One region of the Pseudoalteromonas sp. MelDa3 genome, then DNA from elsewhere that is predicted to be linked to it. Evidence: predicted binding sites of a transcription regulator. Region 1 holds the regulator's gene; each other region holds the start of a gene.
The links. Region 1 encodes MetJ, which represses methionine synthesis genes. Its sites were predicted from a motif close to TAGACGTCTAGACGTCTA; they were not measured.
Positions count from the first base shown of each region.

Region 2: metK (methionine adenosyltransferase) is a predicted target of MetJ. The motif match lies at 3,005-3,022, and genes of this name have one in related genera.
Region 3: CXF89_RS11945 (methylenetetrahydrofolate reductase) is a predicted target of MetJ. The motif match lies at 1,951-1,968, and genes of this name have one in related genera.
Region 4: metA (homoserine O-succinyltransferase) is a predicted target of MetJ. The motif match lies at 1,946-1,963, and genes of this name have one in related genera.

Region 1 covers NZ_PJBR01000021.1:35,321-39,945, reverse strand. The annotation lists gene metL (bifunctional aspartate kinase/homoserine dehydrogenase II) at 1-1,129, opposite strand, end outside; gene metB (cystathionine gamma-synthase) at 1,135-2,382, opposite strand; gene metJ (met regulon transcriptional regulator MetJ) at 2,672-2,992, shown strand; gene CXF89_RS06570 (malic enzyme-like NAD(P)-binding protein) at 3,076-4,317, opposite strand.
Region 2 covers NZ_PJBR01000041.1:10,789-15,413, forward strand. The annotation lists gene rpiA (ribose-5-phosphate isomerase RpiA) at 1-359, opposite strand, end outside; gene CXF89_RS10020 (5-formyltetrahydrofolate cyclo-ligase) at 413-1,009, opposite strand; gene CXF89_RS10025 (hypothetical protein) at 1,028-1,576, opposite strand; gene metK (methionine adenosyltransferase) at 1,752-2,903, opposite strand; gene tkt (transketolase) at 3,208-4,625, shown strand, end outside.
Region 3 covers NZ_PJBR01000059.1:14,517-19,141, reverse strand. The annotation lists gene CXF89_RS11950 (M16 family metallopeptidase) at 1-1,761, opposite strand, end outside; gene CXF89_RS11945 (methylenetetrahydrofolate reductase) at 2,012-2,968, shown strand; gene CXF89_RS11940 (hypothetical protein) at 3,101-3,298, opposite strand; gene CXF89_RS11935 (sensor domain-containing diguanylate cyclase) at 3,315-4,292, opposite strand; gene CXF89_RS11930 (DEAD/DEAH box helicase) at 4,352-4,625, opposite strand, start outside.
Region 4 covers NZ_PJBR01000020.1:23,145-27,769, reverse strand. The annotation lists gene ettA (energy-dependent translational throttle protein EttA) at 132-1,805, opposite strand; gene metA (homoserine O-succinyltransferase) at 2,028-2,975, shown strand; gene CXF89_RS06335 (homocysteine S-methyltransferase family protein) at 2,965-4,038, shown strand; gene metH (methionine synthase) at 4,048-4,625, shown strand, end outside.

The DNA of each region.
Region 1 (4,625 bases):
TTAATGTATTAACGTCTTGCTCAGGCGCTACAATTGCACAACCGTTTAAATTTGACTCACTAATATTTGCCCTACCCGCAAAATAATTAATAACCAGATAAGTTTGTGCTGCAGGTACTACTAAATACACTTCACCATTATGGTTAAAGTGATGAAGGCTATGCTGAATAAGCTGACTAACGCTTGAGACCTCACCTTCACTTAATCCTTCAACCATTAATAGGTCAACATTTTGCAACGTGGTTATAAAACGTTTTTTCTTCGCTGAACCTTCTTTTACTATATCTGTTGGACTTGCTTGTACGTCAAAACTACTGCGAACAGCTAACTTAATATCTGTGTTTTTAAGTGGCGATAGTGTTTTTGCATGTAATACAGGGTTACCCAAACGAGCTAATAAATTAGCCTGCCCACGGCAAATTTTGCCGTACTTAATCGCTTTTTGTACCTTGCGAGGATCAGTGCTATACACTCCCTGTGTATCAGTCCAAATACATACTTGCTTAGCATTGCAATAATTTGCAAGTAGTGTTGCGCTGTAGTCACTGCCATTTCGGCCAAGCGTTACTGTCTCGCCTTTGATATCTGCGGCAATAAACCCAGTAACAACATTTATTTTATTAGGCAAAATTAACTGCCCACATTGCTGCGCATTTTGCGCATGCATTAATTCGCCATCATTTAAGGTAAAAAGAGTACGTGCATCTTGAGCGCATGCCTCAATATTTAGCTGCTGTAAATAAGTAGCGAGTAAACGTGCTGACCACAGTTCGCCATGTGCAAGTAATGCAGCCTCTTTTAGCTGCTCAGCTTGAGCAAGTTCTGCAATATAGCTAAGTTCGATACTTAGTGTTTTAAGTGCACTTCGTTTTAAATCAGCTTCTAATAACTGCTCTATTAAATCACTTTGATGGTTATTTAACTGCAGTAAAATATCAGCTACTGCTTGAGTATCTTGTTTTTGATAGCTTTGCCAAAGTAATACTAGCGTATCGGTTGTCTTACCCGCAGCCGATACCACCACACAATCACCCGGCTGAGTATGTGTAATTATTATTTTTGCTACGCTTTGGTATCGCTCACTTGAGCTTAAACTCGAGCCACCAAATTTATGTATACAATTAACCATATTAATCACCAAAGCGCCGGACGAGCTGCACTTAATTTAACGTTACCACCAGGAGTGCCTGCTCCTTTGCCTACACGGCCAACATTTTTATTTTGCCCTGGTTTTACAAGTTCAAACACTCGTTCAAAATCAGCGACTAAATCGTGTATATCTTCAATACCTACCGAAATACGAATAAGCGTATCGCCCACACCCGCCTCTAAACGTGCTGTTGCCTCCATACCTGCGTGCGTCATAGTTGCAGGGTGACAAATTAAGCTCTCTACGCCACCTAATGACTCAGCTAAACTAAACGTTTTAAGGCTAGTTAAAAATGCCGCAGCGTCGTTTATATCGCCTTTAATATCAAAACTAACCATGCCACCAAAACCAAGTTGCTGTGCTTTAGCCAGCTCATGTTGAGGATGTGACTCAAGACCTGGGTAGTAAACTTGGCTTACATATTCAGAGCTTTCAAGGTACTTAGCTATTGCCAGTGCATTTTCTTGATGCTGCCTTAGGCGCACATTTAAAGTACGTAAACCACGAAGCGTTAAATAGCTATCAAAAGGCGCACCCGTAATACCAATGTTATTAGCCCACCAAGCAAGCTCATCGCCTAACTCTTGTGTTGCGGCAATAACAGCGCCGCCTACTACATCTGAGTGTCCGTTAATGTATTTAGTGGTTGAATGCACCACAATATCTACACCAAACTTAAGAGGATTTTGTAAAGCAGGCGACAAAAACGTGTTATCTGCAGCCACCAATGCACCGCATTGCTTAGCCACATCGGTAACCGCTTTAATATCTGTTAAACGAAGTACTGGGTTACTTGGGGTTTCTATCCAAATAAGCTTTGGTTTAATTACTAAAATTTGTTGAAGACTTTCTTCTTTTGTTAAATCTAATATTTCGAGCTTTAGTAGTCCGCGTTTTTGTAAAGATGTAAATAAACGATAGCTGCCACCATAACAATCATGTGGAATTACTAACGTATCGTCACTATTAAGTAGCTGAGTAGCTAAATGCACGGCAGCCATGCCTGTAGCTGTAATTATGCCACGAGCGCCACCTTCAAGCTTAGCAAGCGTCTCAGCTAAAATATCACGATTAGGATTACCGCTACGACCATAATCATACTCACGCTTAGTATCAAAGTCGGCAAACGAATAAGTAGTCGATAAATAAATTGGCGGTACCACCGCACCATGATGTTTATCAGCATCAACGCCGTTACGTACAGCAATGGTCGCTTTGTTTTTTTCGCTCATATTCGTCACCTGATTAATTTGGATGTTTAGACGTCTAAAAGAGTAAGTTATCCGTTTTGATAAGTCAAAGTATTTTAAAGCTCTAGATGGCTAAAAGTAGAAGGGGCCTTTGCGAATAACACATTTTAGCTCACAAAAGTGTGCTTATCTTTACACCTACAATAGGCTTATTAAGATAGATCGGTATCTATTATTTGACTATCTTTTTTAAATCGATAGAATTTCACGCATATTTACACGCTTTTTATACCGTGTGAGAAATTAATAATCTGAGGCAACGATACATCTTATGGCTAAATGGAATGGTGAGTATATTCACCCATACGCAGAACACGGTAAAAAATCAGAGCAAGTTAAAAAGATCACCGTTTCGATCCCGCTAAATGTATTAAAGGTATTAACTGACGAACGTACACGTCGTCAAATCAATAACCTTCGCCATGCTACAAATAGTGAATTGCTATGTGAGGCATTTTTGCATGCTTTTACTGGCCAACCTTTACCAAATGACGATGACTTACGTAAAGATAACGCCGAAAAAGTGCCAGAAGAAGTTAAAAAAATAATGCAAGAAATGGGTCTAGAAGTACCCGTTTTAAACGAAGAATAAATATTACAAAGACAAAAAAAACCTCAGTAATTACTGAGGTTTTTTTATATCTAAATTTTATTGCATAGCTCTACTGTATAGATTTACTGCATATAGTTTTCAGGTAGCTCAATTTGTGCAACACCTGACTCAATAGCAGCAAGTGCAACAGCTCTTGCTATACGCGGCAGTAAACGTGGATCCATTGGTTTTGGAATAATATACTGCGCACCAAATTCTAGTTTATCTACACCAGCGGCTTTTAAAACTTCTGCAGGTACTGGCTCTTTGGCAATACTTCGAATAGCATCTACTGCAGCAATTTTCATTTCATCGTTAATAGCGCTTGCACGTACATCAAGTGCACCACGGAAAATAAACGGGAAACATAAAACATTATTAACTTGGTTAGGGTAATCAGAGCGTCCTGTTGCCATGATTAAATCGTTGCGTGCGCCGTGCGCAAGTGCAGGATCAATCTCAGGATCTGGATTTGAACATGCAAACACAACTGGTTTTTCAGCCATTAGCTTTAAATCTTCAGCCGCTAATAAGTTAGGGCCAGAAACGCCCACAAACACATCAGCATCTGCAATTACATCTTGCAATGTACGCTTATCGGTATTGTTAGCAAAAAGCTGTTTGTATTCATTTAAGTCATCGCGGCGGGTATGAATAACACCTTTGCGGTCAAGCATATAAATGTGTTCGCGCAGTGCGCCACACTTAATTAACAGCTCCATACACGCAACAGCAGCAGCGCCTGCACCTAAACATACAATAATTGCATCTTCAATTGACTTACCTTGTACTTCTAGCGCATTTAACATACCAGCAGCCGTTACAATGGCAGTACCGTGTTGATCATCATGAAAAACAGGAATGCTACAACGCTCTATTAATGCTTTTTCAATTTCAAAACACTCTGGTGCTTTAATATCTTCAAGGTTAATACCACCGAATGTGTCGGCAATATTGGCAACCGTATTAATAAAGTCTTCTGTTGTTTTGTGCTTAACTTCAATATCGATAGAATCAAGCCCTGCAAAACGTTTAAACAATAGCGCTTTACCTTCCATTACAGGCTTAGACGCTAAAGGACCTAAATTACCAAGGCCTAAAATTGCAGTACCATTAGTAATAACCGCAACCATGTTACCTTTACCAGTATATTTATAAGCATTTGCAGGATCTGCAGCTATTTCACGTACAGGTTCGGCAACACCTGGGCTATACGCAAGTGCAAGATCATGAGCCGTTTCAGCTGGTTTTGTAAGCTCAATGCTAATTTTACCTGGTACGGGATGTGAGTGGTAATGTAGTGCTTGTTCACGAAAGTCAGACATAACGCGATGGTATCCTGCAATTTAAGTTAAAGTGAGAGATGGAGTCTTGGGGTACGATACCCTTATTATTTTTAAATTCCAAGCAATATCAGGTCTATCCTGTTATATGCTATATCCTTTAATTTTAAGAGGTTTTTCAGTAACTTTGCAGGATTATATCGACATTTAATAAATAAAAATTCACCTAAAAAGTAAGTTTTAAGGTGCTTTTATGCCTACCAAAATCTTATAAAATGTATACTTAAAGTATCAGCATAAACTTAGAATAACAGCCTACTACCCTACTTTAAAAACAGATAAGCCCACGT
Region 2 (4,625 bases), on a different contig from region 1:
GTGTCATCTACAATGCACACAAATTGTTTAGCTACAGCGGCTACTATTTTTTCGCGAGTGAGGGCTGCACCGCCACCTTTAATCATTTCGTTTTGATCGTTTATTTCGTCAGCGCCGTCAACGTATACATCTAAAGCAGCAACGTTATTAAGCTCAAATACTTCAATACCTAACGCTTGTAAGCGCGCGGTTGAGGCTTCTGAGCTTGATACAGCGCCTACAATAGTGTCCTTTACTGAACCAAGGGCATCAATAAAGTGATTAACAGTAGAGCCTGTACCCACACCTACAATAGTGTTTTCTTTTACAAACTCGAGTGCTGCCCAAGCAGCTGCTTTTTTTAATTCGTCTTGTGTCATTGCTTTGTGCTCATGTATGTCAGAAATATGCGGTTAGTAATCAAATTTAATTGTTACCAACAGTATGTTTTATCTGGGGTGATAATGGTTTTAAGTGGTACATCCCACGACTCGATTGGTAGGGCCTCAACTTTTTGGCATTCATGTGCAAGGCCAATTAGTTGTGGTTTTTGCCAATTTTGTTCGTGCAAACGCGCCAATGTCCGGTCGTAAAACCCACCTCCCATTCCTAGGCGATTACCTTGTTTATCAAATGCAACTAATGGCATAAGGAGGTAATCAAGCACTGGTAATGGGCATATTTGAGAGCAGTTCAGCTTAGGCTCCAAGATACCATAGCGATTTGCTCTCATGGGTGAGTTTTTCTCATAGCGCTGAAATAGTAAATTAGCGCCATTGAATGGGTGTATTATAGGTAGGTAAACGGTATGGTTTAAACTCCATAATTCTTTAATTAACAATGAAGTGTCTAGTTCCCCATCGTTACTCAAGTAAATGGCAATATGCTTTGAATTCGTTGTTTTTTCGCTTTTTAAATGTTGAATAAAATTCATTTTTAGCGATTGCGCAGCAATTATTTGCTGATTATTTGACAAGTTTTTACGGGTGTTACGAATTTTCGCTCTTATTTTTGCGCGTTTATTGCTCATTAAATTAATTAACCATTCTTAAAAAGAGAATAAATCGGGAAAAATTAAAAAAACAGCCAGTACGACTAGCAAAATGGTGGCAGTCGCAATCAATGAATATAAAAGTAAGTTACTGCGTTTTTTAGGAGGCGCTAAATCATCATCTAGCATTAGATCGTCACCTTGCCATTCGTCAATACTTTCGTCTGGTGCTTTTAATTGAGCTTCAGGAAGGCGTTGCTCTAACTCGTCTAGCTTTTCTTCAAGGCGAATCAAGCTACTAGTGATGTAATCGAGTGCATCAAAAATACGTTCGTCACGTTGGTTGTTATTTGCAGCTGCGGGGGAGCTATTTTGAATTGCATTTGAAACAGCTTGCAGCTTACTTTTAATACCTAAGCTTGCTAGTAACTTAGCCTGTTTTAACGCTTTGTCTTTATCGCTTGGTGCAAACAGTGGCTTACCTTTAAAAAAAAGAGCTACTTTTTCATCTGACGTTTTTAATTTTGCAGCTAAATTTGTACATGCTGTTTTTATGTCAACGTTATCGGCAAGTCCTGCAAATATAACGCGAAAGTTATCGGCCATTTAACTGTCCCTAAAGCTTTTATAATGAAATGAGTATATACCTAAAGTACAAAAGAATTCGAGGTCGATTTAATAGTTATTTTGTAGACGCTCTACAAACAATATAGCGAATAAGTTTTAGATGCAAAAACGGCCCTTAAAAGGGCCGTTTTAAATTTACTACAACAATTTTGGCTTAAAGGCCAGCAGCTGCGCGAAGTGCGTCTGCTTTATCTGTACGTTCCCAAGGGAATTCGTCACGACCAAAGTGGCCGTAAGCCGCTGTAGGAAGGTAGATAGGGCGCTCTAAATCAAGCATTTGAATTAAGCCGTAAGGGCGCAGGTCAAAGTGTTCACGAATAAGTTCGATTAAACGGCTTTCTTCTAGCTTGCTTGTACCAAACGTTTCAACGCTGATAGAAGTAGGCTCTGCAACACCAATTGCGTAAGAAACTTGTAGCTCACACTTGTCAGCAAGACCAGCAGCAACAATGTTTTTAGCAACGTAACGTGCAGCGTATGCTGCTGAACGGTCAACTTTTGATGGATCTTTACCAGAGAAAGCACCACCACCGTGACGAGCCATACCACCGTATGTATCTACAATGATTTTACGACCAGTTAAACCACAGTCACCCATTGGTCCGCCAATTACAAAGCGACCTGTTGGGTTAATGAAAAACTTAGTTGCACTTGTAATAAGTTCTGCAGGAAGTACCGGCTTGATGATTGTTTCCATCACCGCTTCTACTAAATCTTTTTGCGAAATGTCTTCGCTGTGCTGAGTAGAAAGTACAACAGCATCAATACCTACTGGCTTACCGTTTTCGTATGCAAAAGTAACTTGAGATTTTGCATCTGGACGTAACCAGTTAAGCTCGCCGCTTTTACGAACCTCAGCTTGGCGCTGTACTAAACGGTGTGAGTAAGTAATTGGAGCAGGCATTAGTACTTCTGTTTCGTTACATGCGTAACCAAACATTAAGCCTTGGTCGCCAGCGCCTTGCTCTTCTGGGCTAGTACGGTCAACACCTTGGTTAATGTCAGGAGACTGTTTACCAATAGTGTTTAAAATTGCACATGAATCGGCATCAAAGCCCATGTCTGAATTTGTGTAGCCAATGTCACGAATTGTTTTACGTGTAATTTCTTCGATATCAACCCATGCGCTAGTAGTGATTTCACCACCAACCATAACCATACCGGTTTTTACGTAAGTTTCGCATGCAACACGGGCATGAGAGTCTTGCTCTAGGATAGCATCAAGTACCGCATCAGAGATTTGATCGGCGATTTTATCCGGATGACCTTCAGAAACTGATTCAGAAGTAAATAAATGTTTTGCCATTGTAATTCTGCTCACAAATATTGCGCTTCACAAACGTCGGTATTAGCGCTAAAAAATTAAGGGGCGTATTTTATCGAAAACAAAACACCTTGCATAGTGTTTTTACGCCTAGACGTCTAAATAAAATTACTAATAACTTTTTGGTCTTAAAAAATATTCATAATGCCTCACTTTTATAGGGTTTTTAATTGCACACAGCCCCCACAATAAGTAAGAATGGTCGGTATAAACGAACCCAAGTTACTTGGGTGCATAAACAAACACATAAATACCCGCGCAAATACACATAAAGGTAGGAGAATTCATGCCATCTCGCAAAGAACTTGCAAATGCTATTCGCGTCTTGTCAATGGACGCAGTACAAAAGGCCAAATCTGGTCACCCTGGAGCCCCTATGGGCATGGCTGATATCGCAGAAGTATTATGGCGCGATTATCTAAAACATAACCCAACGAATCCAGAGTGGGCTGACCGTGACAGATTTATTCTTTCAAACGGCCACGGTTCAATGCTTATCTATTCTCTATTGCACCTAAGTGGTTACGACTTACCACTGGACGAAATTAAAAACTTCCGTCAAATGCATTCTAAAACACCAGGTCACCCTGAATATGGCTATGCACCAGGAATCGAAACTACTACGGGTCCATTAGGTCAAGGGATCACAAATGCCGTAGGTATGGCAATTGCTGAAAAAGCGCTAGCTGCACAGTTTAACCGTGAAGGTCACGATATTGTTGATCACTTTACCTATGCATTTATGGGCGATGGCTGCCTTATGGAAGGTATTTCTCATGAAGCAGGTTCACTTGCAGGCACATTAGGTCTGGGTAAACTTGTTGCATTTTGGGATGACAACGGCATTTCAATCGATGGCGAAGTAGAAGGTTGGTTTACAGATGATACACCAGCTCGCTTTAAAGCATACGGTTGGCATGTAATTAGTGGTGTTGATGGCCACGACAGCGATGCTGTAAGTGCTGCAATAGCAGAAGCAAAAAGCGTTACCGATAAACCTTCACTAATTTGTTGTAAAACAATTATTGGTTACGGCTCACCTAATAAATCAGGTAGCCATGATTGTCACGGTGCTCCACTAGGTGATGACGAAATTAAAGCATCTCGCGAATTTTTAGGTTGGACTGGCGATGCGTTCGAAATTCCTGATGATATTTACGCGCAATGGGATGGCAAAGAAAAAGGCAAGCAGCTTGAATCAAGCTGGGACGAAAAATTTGCAGCATACGCAGAAGCATACCCAGAGCTTGCAACTGAATACAAACGTCGTATTAATAACGAACTGCCTGGCGATTGGGCTGCAAAATCACAAGCGTACATTGAGCAATTACAAGCAAACCCTGCAAACCCAGCGTCTCGTAAAGCATCACAAAATGCATTAAATGCGTTTGGTCCGTTATTACCAGAATTTATGGGTGGCTCAGCCGATTTAGCTGGCTCAAACTTAACTATTTGGGATGGCTCTAAAGGTTTAACACGCGATGATGCAAGCGGTAACTACATTTATTACGGTGTGCGTGAGTTTGGTATGTCGGCAATTATGAATGGTATTGCCCTTCATAAAGGCTTTATTCCTTACGGTGCTACGTTCTTAATGTTTGTTGAATATGCAAAAAATGCTGTACGTATGGCTGCATTAATGAAGCAACCAAGCATTTTTGTATACACGCACGATTCAATTGGTTTAGGTGAAGATGGTCCAAC
Region 3 (4,625 bases), on a different contig from region 1:
ACCTGGGTTTAGTAATTGATCGCTCACAAGTGTATACCACTGCGCCGCATTATCTTTGTGAATACGTCCTTGGAACGACAGCATTTCTTTATCTATTTGATAGCCAAAGCTACCCGCAAGCGGATAAAGTGCTTTTTGAATATCTTTATAGCTTGTCGCCTCTGAGCCACCTTGTGCAAGCATAGCCGCAGTTAACGCAGCAACACCTTTTTTACCTTGTGGGTCGGCAGCCGCACCGGTATTGAATAAAAAGTTAACATCAATTAATGGCGAGCTATTGGTTTTATCAAGCACTTTAAATACAGGTGCCGCAGGTGCTTGTTCAAGCTTTGCAGTAAGCGCATTTAAATCAACTTCTTGCTCGAAACCTGGGGCTTTATCAAGTGCCGACATTGTTAATGTGGTACGTGCGTTATCAGTAAAGTATTTATTAGCAACGGCTTTAATATCTGCGCTGGTGATGTTATCTGCCGATTTATACAGCTGGTTTATAACCTCAGGATCGCGCTCAAAATGCATGTAGCTGGCAAGGGTTGATGCAATCGCTTGCGATGAATCCAAGCCATTAATAAAGCTGTATTTAAGGTTCGATTTTAAATCACTGAGCTTTTGCTCATCAACAAGCTCAGTGCGTGCTTTTGCATAAGTTCGGTTAATTGCATCGCGTGCAGTGGCTAAATCATCTGCGTTTTCTACTTTAACAAATACGTGTAATAAACCCGGATCTTTGGTCTCTGGGTTATAGGTAAACATTTGGCTGGCAATTTGTTTGTCGACCACTAGCTCTTGATATAAATCTGAATTACTTGAAAAATAAAGCTGTGAGATTAAATCAAGCGCCGCTCTGTCTTTTTTAGCAGGCTCCCACGCAGCGCCTTTGTAGGATACAAGTAACCAATGTCCTGGTAGCGCTTCATCTTGCTGGTGCAAATATTTTGATGCTTGTTGAACAGGCTCTGCTTTAATGTCAGCAACATAGTTACCCTTTTTCCAGCTACCCCAATGCTTTTTAACCATTGCCATTGTTGCTTGTGGATCTACATCGCCCACAATAACAAGTGACACATACTCAGGTTTATAAAATTTAGCAAAAAACTCTTTTCCGTACGCCATTTGATCTGGCATCGCTTCTATGTCTTTAAAAAAGCCCATAGTGGTGTGTTTATACGTGTGCTTATCAAACGCTTCTTCGCGTACAGCGCTTAATAATTTACGAATTGGACTCGCGTTGTTTTTTAAGTACTCACCTTTTACCGTTTGTGCTTCTGTTCTAAATTGCTCTTCGGTGTAAGTTAAGTTTTGAAAAATATCAGCTTCAAGCTCAAGTACTTTATCAAGATGCTGCTTTGAAAAGTTTAAATGGTAGTTTGTAAAATCGTTTGTTGTATAAGCGCGGTTATCAACACCTGAATTTTTTAATATGTCTGAGTACACATCTTCAGGATATTTTTGTGAGCCTTTAAACATCATGTGTTCAAAAAAGTGAGCAAAGCCTGTTTTGCCCTCTTCAACTTCGTTACGCGACCCAACCGATACCGGAATTTGCAGCGACACCACATCAGGGTAATCGGTTTTAACAACCATGACACGCAAGCCGTTTTCTAGCTCTTCAATTAAATAATCTTGCGAAAAAACACGATCATCAGCTTTATTTACTTGTTCTTGTTGTGCTGTTGTTTGCGTGCTTCGGTTTTGTTGCATGGCGCAACCCGTTAACGCCAGCGATACCGCTAAGCTGGTTGCTAATAATTTAAATTTCATTATTGTCCCTTTTTAAATTGAGCAAATTTGTTGTCAGATTTAACTCTTTAATTATGCCCCAAAGCCAATAAATATAAGAGCCCAAAGGGAATTTATTATGTAAACAACTGTGTCAATTATAAATTATGGGAACAAGCACTATGAATAAACATCATGTTAGTTGAAAAACTTTCACTAAATAAATCTATCTAGACGTCTAAATGGCTGCTATATTAAATCCATCAAAACAAACTTAGCTGGAATGAGGATTATGGCTTTATCACTAAAAGAGAAGATAGTGGACACCAACCAAGGTGTTTATCTTATTGGTACTACCCCGCCTAAAATTGGCACCGATAAAGCGCAATTAAAAACCATTGCAGAAAAGCTATTAGGTCGCTTACACGAAATTGAATACGACGGCGTGATAATTTATGACATTCAAGACGAAAGCAGCCGCACTAATCAAGACCGCCCATTTGCGTTTAAACAAACCGTTGATCCGCGTGAATACAGCCATTTACTTCGTAATTTATCTGCACAAGATGTGATTACTTATAAAAGTGTGGCGCAGCGTGGCGTAGGCGAATTTAAAGATTGGCTAAGTGAAACTAAAAACGACTACAATTTACAAAATGTTGTTTTAGTAGGTAGCCCGTCATCGATAGGCGATATAAAGCTAAGCCTGCCAGATGCGTATAAAGCGATGGCTGAGCAATCAGATGATTTCTTTTTAGGTGGCGTTACGATTGCCGAGCGCCATTCAAGTAAACGAAATGAGCACGAACGATTAATAGAAAAAACAGCACAAGGTTGTCAGTTTTTTATATCGCAAGCTGTTTACGACGCACAAGCTACTATAGAGCTAATTACTAGCTACGCACGTACATGTAAAGCACAAGGGATTACACCTCAACGTATTATATTAACGTTTACCCCGTGCGGCGGCGAAAAAACCTTAGACTTTATGCAATGGTTGGGTATCTCAGTGCCAGAGGCAACTAAATGGCGCATGCTTGATGCAGACAATACATTAAGCGAATCAGTCCGTATTTGCCGCGAAAACCTCGACTTAATACTTAAAAGCTGTGCGCATTTAGATGTACCGCTGGGCTTAAATATTGAAAGCTTAACAAACCGTAAAGAAGAAATTGACGCGTCAATTAATTTATACCGTTTATTAAAAGCCATTATGGAATTGAACCTTGCGGAAAAGCTAATAGCTTAAAAGCTAATAGCTTAAAAGCTATGTTAGAGCTAATTAACACCCTTCTTGGCAAGCCTCATGGCTTGCTTTTTTATGTCCGTTCTTTGAAAAATTAATTAATAAATACAAGTAAAGATTTGCAGCTTAAGCTATTTATTGAAGGTGTTTTTGGTTATTACTCTCAAGCCTTTTTAAGGCAAACCCCATAGAGGAGCACATAACACCAAAAATTATTCCCTCATTAGATATAAATCTAATGCTAGGGAACGTTTCAAATAAGCTTATTATTGCTAAGGAAAAAATAAAACCTATCGCAGAAAAAACCAGCCAAGTTTGTGTGGCATGAGTCATGACGAACCTCCTTTTATTATGCTTTTTTAGCGAGCTTATACGCTTGTTTATTTTTATACATTGCGTGGTCTGCATCATTTAATAGCGCTTCAAATGGCTGCTTTTGTTTATTAGTAAAACTATAACCAATACTTAGCGATAAATCGCAAACGTCTTCTTTGAGTAAGGCTTTTGAATACTCAGTCGAAATTTTATCCATGATGTAGTTAATCTTGCTTTTATCGCTTACTTGCATTACTGCAACAAACTCATCGCCACCTAAACGCCCTACTATATCGGCATCTCTTAAATGCGTTTTTAGCGTATCTGCCAATATAATCAATGCTTTGTCGCCCACTTCATGTCCGCAGGTGTCGTTTAATTTTTTAAAGTCGTTTATATCAATAAACAAACAACACACGTCAAAGCCTAAACGCAGCGCTAAGTTAAGTTTTTGCTGGGCTAATAAGTTAAGTGCTCGACGATTATAAATATTCGTTAATGAGTCTAACATGGCTATTTCGCGCATTTGCTCATAGCTATGCACAAGTGCTAAATCATCTTCAATTAAATCGCGTAGTTGCTCTATGAGTTCAAAATATTCATCGGTATAGCTTGTTATTTTAGTGTCTTTTAAGCATAGCGTGCCAAACACTTCGCCCTCAGGCCAATGAATAGGTAAGCCTAGGTAGGATTCAACACCATCTTCAACTACTTCTGGTAGGGTGTTCCATGCATCGTTATTGCTTGCATCATTAACATATAAAATATTATTAGTTTCAGCAACGTGACGACAAAAAAGAGGTGTTTGAGGAGGAAGTATGGGATTTGTCTCAAAGTTAGAGCCACCTTCGTTACTTCTGATAACAACGCGATAGCCTTTACTTGTTGCCTGTACGATATAACCAGACGGGGCTGAAAAAAGCCCCGTAATAAGATCTATGGTTTTTTGCCATTTATGCAAAGATATCTGGCCATCAATACCAGAAAATGCCCATTGATCAGTTTCAAACATTAGCTTTACCTCGGCTATTTAGTAGCTCCAGTATAGGCAAAAAAGCAAAATAAAAGCTATTATTTACGACGTCTGCTTGGCTCTCTTTTACCTGTAATGCGTTTTTTATCGCGATCTTTTCGCGACTTGTTGGTGTTTTTACGATTATCTTTTGGCTTTTTATTAGGATCAGGCTCGTAACCTTCTAACCACTGCGGCGTTAAACGCGTATCAAGTAGTACTTCAATTTCTTCTAGCAGCCATTGCTCATCAAGGCTTACCAGCGACATAGCAAGTCCTTGCTCACCAGCACGACCTGTACGGCCAATACGGTGCACGTAATCCTCGGCAATG
Region 4 (4,625 bases), on a different contig from region 1:
ATAATAAATTAAGCATAGCGGGTAATTCTCTACATGCTAGCAGCATATGCTCCTGTAATGCTGGTGGCATAAAAAAGCCCCGCATAAATGCAGGGCTTAGTATTACTGTAATAAATTAGCTACAGTAAATATTAACCAATTTTTTTGTACTTAATACGTTTAGGTTCAGTTGCTGCTGCACCTAGTGTCTTTTTAAGCCACTCTTCGTATTCAGTATAGTTACCATCAAAAAAGTTAATTTGACCTTCGTCGCGGTAATCTAAAATGTGCGTAGCAATACGGTCAAGGAACCAACGGTCATGCGAGATACACATTACACAACCAGGGAACTCTAAAATAGCATTCTCTAGTGCGCGTAGTGTTTCAACGTCCAAGTCATTGGTTGGCTCATCGAGTAGTAACACATTGCCGCCAGCTTTTAATAACTTAGCAAGGTGTAAACGGTTACGCTCACCACCTGATAGGTCTTTAACAAACTTTTGCTGATCGTTACCTTTAAAGTTAAAGCGACTTACATACGCACGGCTTTGGAACTCAAAGTTACCAATTTTTAGTACGTCTTGACCGTCTGATATTTCTTGGAAAACAGTTTTGCTTTCGTCCATACCGTCGCGGAACTGATCAACAGTAGCAAGGTGTACGCTTTCGCCAACGGTAATACTACCGCTGTCTTGCTTTTGCTCACCACTGATCATTTTAAACAGCGTTGATTTACCCGCGCCATTAGCACCAATAATGCCTACAATGGCACCTTTTGGCATGCTAAAGCTTAAATCGTCAATTAAAACGCGATCGCCAAAACTCTTACGAAGATTAGTTACTTCAAGCACTTGGTCGCCTAAACGCGGGCCAGGTGGAATAAACATCTCGTTAGTTTCGTTACGTTTTTGGTAATCAGACTGCTGCATTTCAGTAAACTGAGCCATACGTGCTTTTGACTTAGCTTGGCGACCTTTAGGGTTTGAACGAACCCATTCAAGTTCTTGCGCAATTGATTTTTGACGTGCTTTTTCAGATTTTTGTTCTTGCTGTAAGCGCGCATCTTTTTGTTCTAGCCAAGAAGAGTAGTTACCTTCCCATGGAATACCTTCACCACGGTCAAGCTCTAATATCCAACCAGCTACATTATCAAGGAAGTAACGGTCATGCGTTACCGCCACAACAGTGCCTTCGTAATCGTGTAAGAAGCGCTCTAACCATGCAACCGACTCAGCATCCAAGTGGTTAGTTGGTTCATCGAGAATAAGCATGTCTGGTTTTTCAAGCAGTAATCGACATATAGCAACACGACGACGCTCACCACCTGAAAGGTGCTCAATTTTAGCATCCCATTCTGGCAGACGAAGTGCATCAGCAGCACGCTCTAAAACGTTATCAATGTTGTGACCATCGTGCGCCTGAATAACAGCTTCAAGCTCGCCTTGCTCTTTTGCAAGTGCGTCAAAGTCAGCGTCTTCCATGGCGTATTCGTTATACACTTCATCAAGGCGTTTAAGTGCATGTTTAACTTCGCCAACAGCTTCTTCAACAATTTCACGAACTGTTTTGCTTTCGTCTAAAACAGGCTCTTGCGGTAAATAACCAATTTTTGTACCAGGCTGAGGATGTGCATCACCTTCAAAATCTTGGTCAACACCGGCCATAATACGTAGTAACGTAGATTTACCAGAACCGTTTAAACCAAGCACACCAATTTTAGCGCCAGGAAAAAAGTGTAACGAAATATCTTTTAAGATAGTGCGCTTAGGTGGCACAACCTTAGATACTCGACTCATCGAGAATATAAATTTATCAGGTAAAACCATGGAGGAAAGCCTTCAAATAATAATAAAAATTTCAATGTTGTATTGTAGTGGCTGACAGGTGAAACAGTCAACGAATGGCGGGTTTTAAAGCACTAAAGCATGCTTGTAAGTAAAGTATAAAATCATGAATAAATTTCATTTAGACATCTATACATCTAGAGGTTGATATTTTTTACTTTCAGTTCATAATTAAGCTTCGGTTTTTATGAGCAGGAGTAAAGTATGCCAATTACAGTAAAAGACGAGTTGCCAGCAATTGCACGTTTACGTCAAGAAAACGTATTTGTAATGCCAAAAACACGTGCAAAAACGCAAGAGATACGCCCAATGCGTTTGGCTATTTTAAACTTAATGCCTAATAAAGTAGAAACCGAAGTTCAGTTTATTCGCTTGCTTGCCAACTCGCCTTTGCAAGTAAACGTAGAACTACTGCGCCTCGACACTCACCGCAGTAGCAGCAATTCAGAAGAGCACCTTGATACCTTTTATCGTTATTTTTCTGAGGTTAAAGACAACAATTACGATGCATTAATAGTAACTGGCGCGCCACTTGCGCATTTAGAATACGACGATGTAGCGTATTGGGATGAGCTAAAGGTCATTATAGATTGGGCTGAGCAACACGTTACCTCTACGTTGTTTTCGTGCTGGGCAGCACATGCAGCGTTATATCACCGTTACAATTTAAAGCGCGATTTAAAAGACGACAAACTGTGTGGCGTATTTACCCACCAATGTTACTTTGATCACGGCGCACTGACTCGCGGATTCGACGACACCTTTTTAGTACCGCACTCACGCTACGGCCACATTGATATAAATAAAATAAACGCCTGCGATGAGTTAGTAGTACTGGCAGGTTCTGAGCGAGTGGGGGCTTACTTACTTAAAAATAAATCGGGTAGTCAAGTGTTTATAACCGGCCACCCAGAGTACGACGCCGACTCGCTAAAAGCAGAATACGAGCGCGATTGTAAAAAGAGCCCTAATGCACCAAAACCCGAAAATTACTTTGTGGACGATGATGCAACCAAACAACCTTCAAAAACGTGGCAAAGCCATGCTTTTTTACTTTTTTCGAACTGGTTAAATTACTACGTGTACCAAACCACACCGTATGATATTAATTTAGTTAGCCAAGACGTGAGGACTAACAACTATGCCGAATAACGCTCCTACAAATAATAAGCAAGCCGAAATAAGCGCCGCATTAAAAGAACGCATTTTAATTTTAGATGGCGCTATGGGCACCATGATCCAAGATCATAAGCTAGAAGAAGAAGACTATCGCGGAGAGCGTTTTAAAGACTGGCATGTATTAATTAAAGGCAATAACGATTTATTAAGCCTAACCAAGCCCGATTTAATCACTGATATTCATCGTGGTTTTTTATCAGCGGGCGCCGATATTATCGAAACCAACACGTTTAACTCGACCACTATTTCGATGGAAGATTACGACATGGCAAACCTAAGCCGTGAAATAAACCTAGAGTCGGCTAAATTAGCTCGCGCAATTTGCGATGAATTTACAGCTAAAACGCCAGAAAAACCGCGCTACGTAGCCGGTGTTTTAGGGCCGACATCTAAAACGTGTTCAATTTCGCCAGACGTAAACGATCCGGGTTACCGAAATGTCACCTTTGATAAGCTGGTTACTGCGTATATTGAATCAACACTTGCATTAATGGAAGGCGGCGCCGATTTAATACTAATCGAAACTATATTCGATACCCTTAATGCAAAAGCCGCCTCGTTTGGCGTAGAAGAAGCCTTTGAGCAAGCAGGGCGTAAATTACCCGTTATGATTTCGGGGACTATTACCGACGCCTCTGGTCGTACGCTTTCGGGACAAACAACTGAAGCATTTTATAACTCTATTCGCCATATTAAGCCTATTTCTATTGGTTTAAACTGCGCGCTTGGTCCTGATTTACTGCGCCAATATGTAGAAGAGTTGTCGCGCGTGTGCGAAACCTTTACATCGGTACACCCTAATGCCGGCTTACCAAATGAGTTTGGTGAATACGACTTAGAAGCGGGCGATATGGCAACCGAAATTATCGATTGGGGTAAATCGGGCTTTATTAATATAGTAGGCGGATGCTGTGGCACCACGCCTGCGCATATTCGCGCTTTTGCAAAAGGTTTAGTGGGCGTTAAACCACGCCAACTACCAGAGCTTGAAGTACGCATGCGTTTATCAGGCCTTGAAGCCTGTAACTTAAATTAAGGAGCCAGCATGACCCAACAAATAGCAGTATTTACTAATGTCGGCGAACGTACCAATGTAACGGGTTCTGCCATGTTTAAACGTTTAATCATGGAAGAAGACTTTGAAGCCGCGCTAACAGTGGCACGCGAACAAGTAGAAAACGGCGCACAGGTTATTGATATAAACATGGACGAAGCCATGTTGGACTCAAAAGCCGCCATGGTTAAGTTTTTAAACTTAATAGCCTCAGAGCCTGATATTTCTCGCGTACCAATTATGGTCGACTCCTCAAAATGGGAAGTAATAGAAGCAGGCTTAAAGTGTATTCAAGGCAAGGCAATTGTTAACTCAATATCGTTAAAAGAGGGCGAAGAGCCGTTTATTCGCCAAGCTAAAATAATAAAACGCTTTGGTGCAGCCGCTGTTGTAATGGCGTTTGATACCGACGGGCAAGCCGACACGGCAGACCGTAAGTTCGCAATATGTGCGCGCAGTTATAAAATATTGGTAGAAGACATTGGCTTTGCGCCAGAAGATATTATATTCGACCCTAATATATTTGCCGTAGCCACCGGTATTGAAGAGCACGATAACTACGCCGTAGA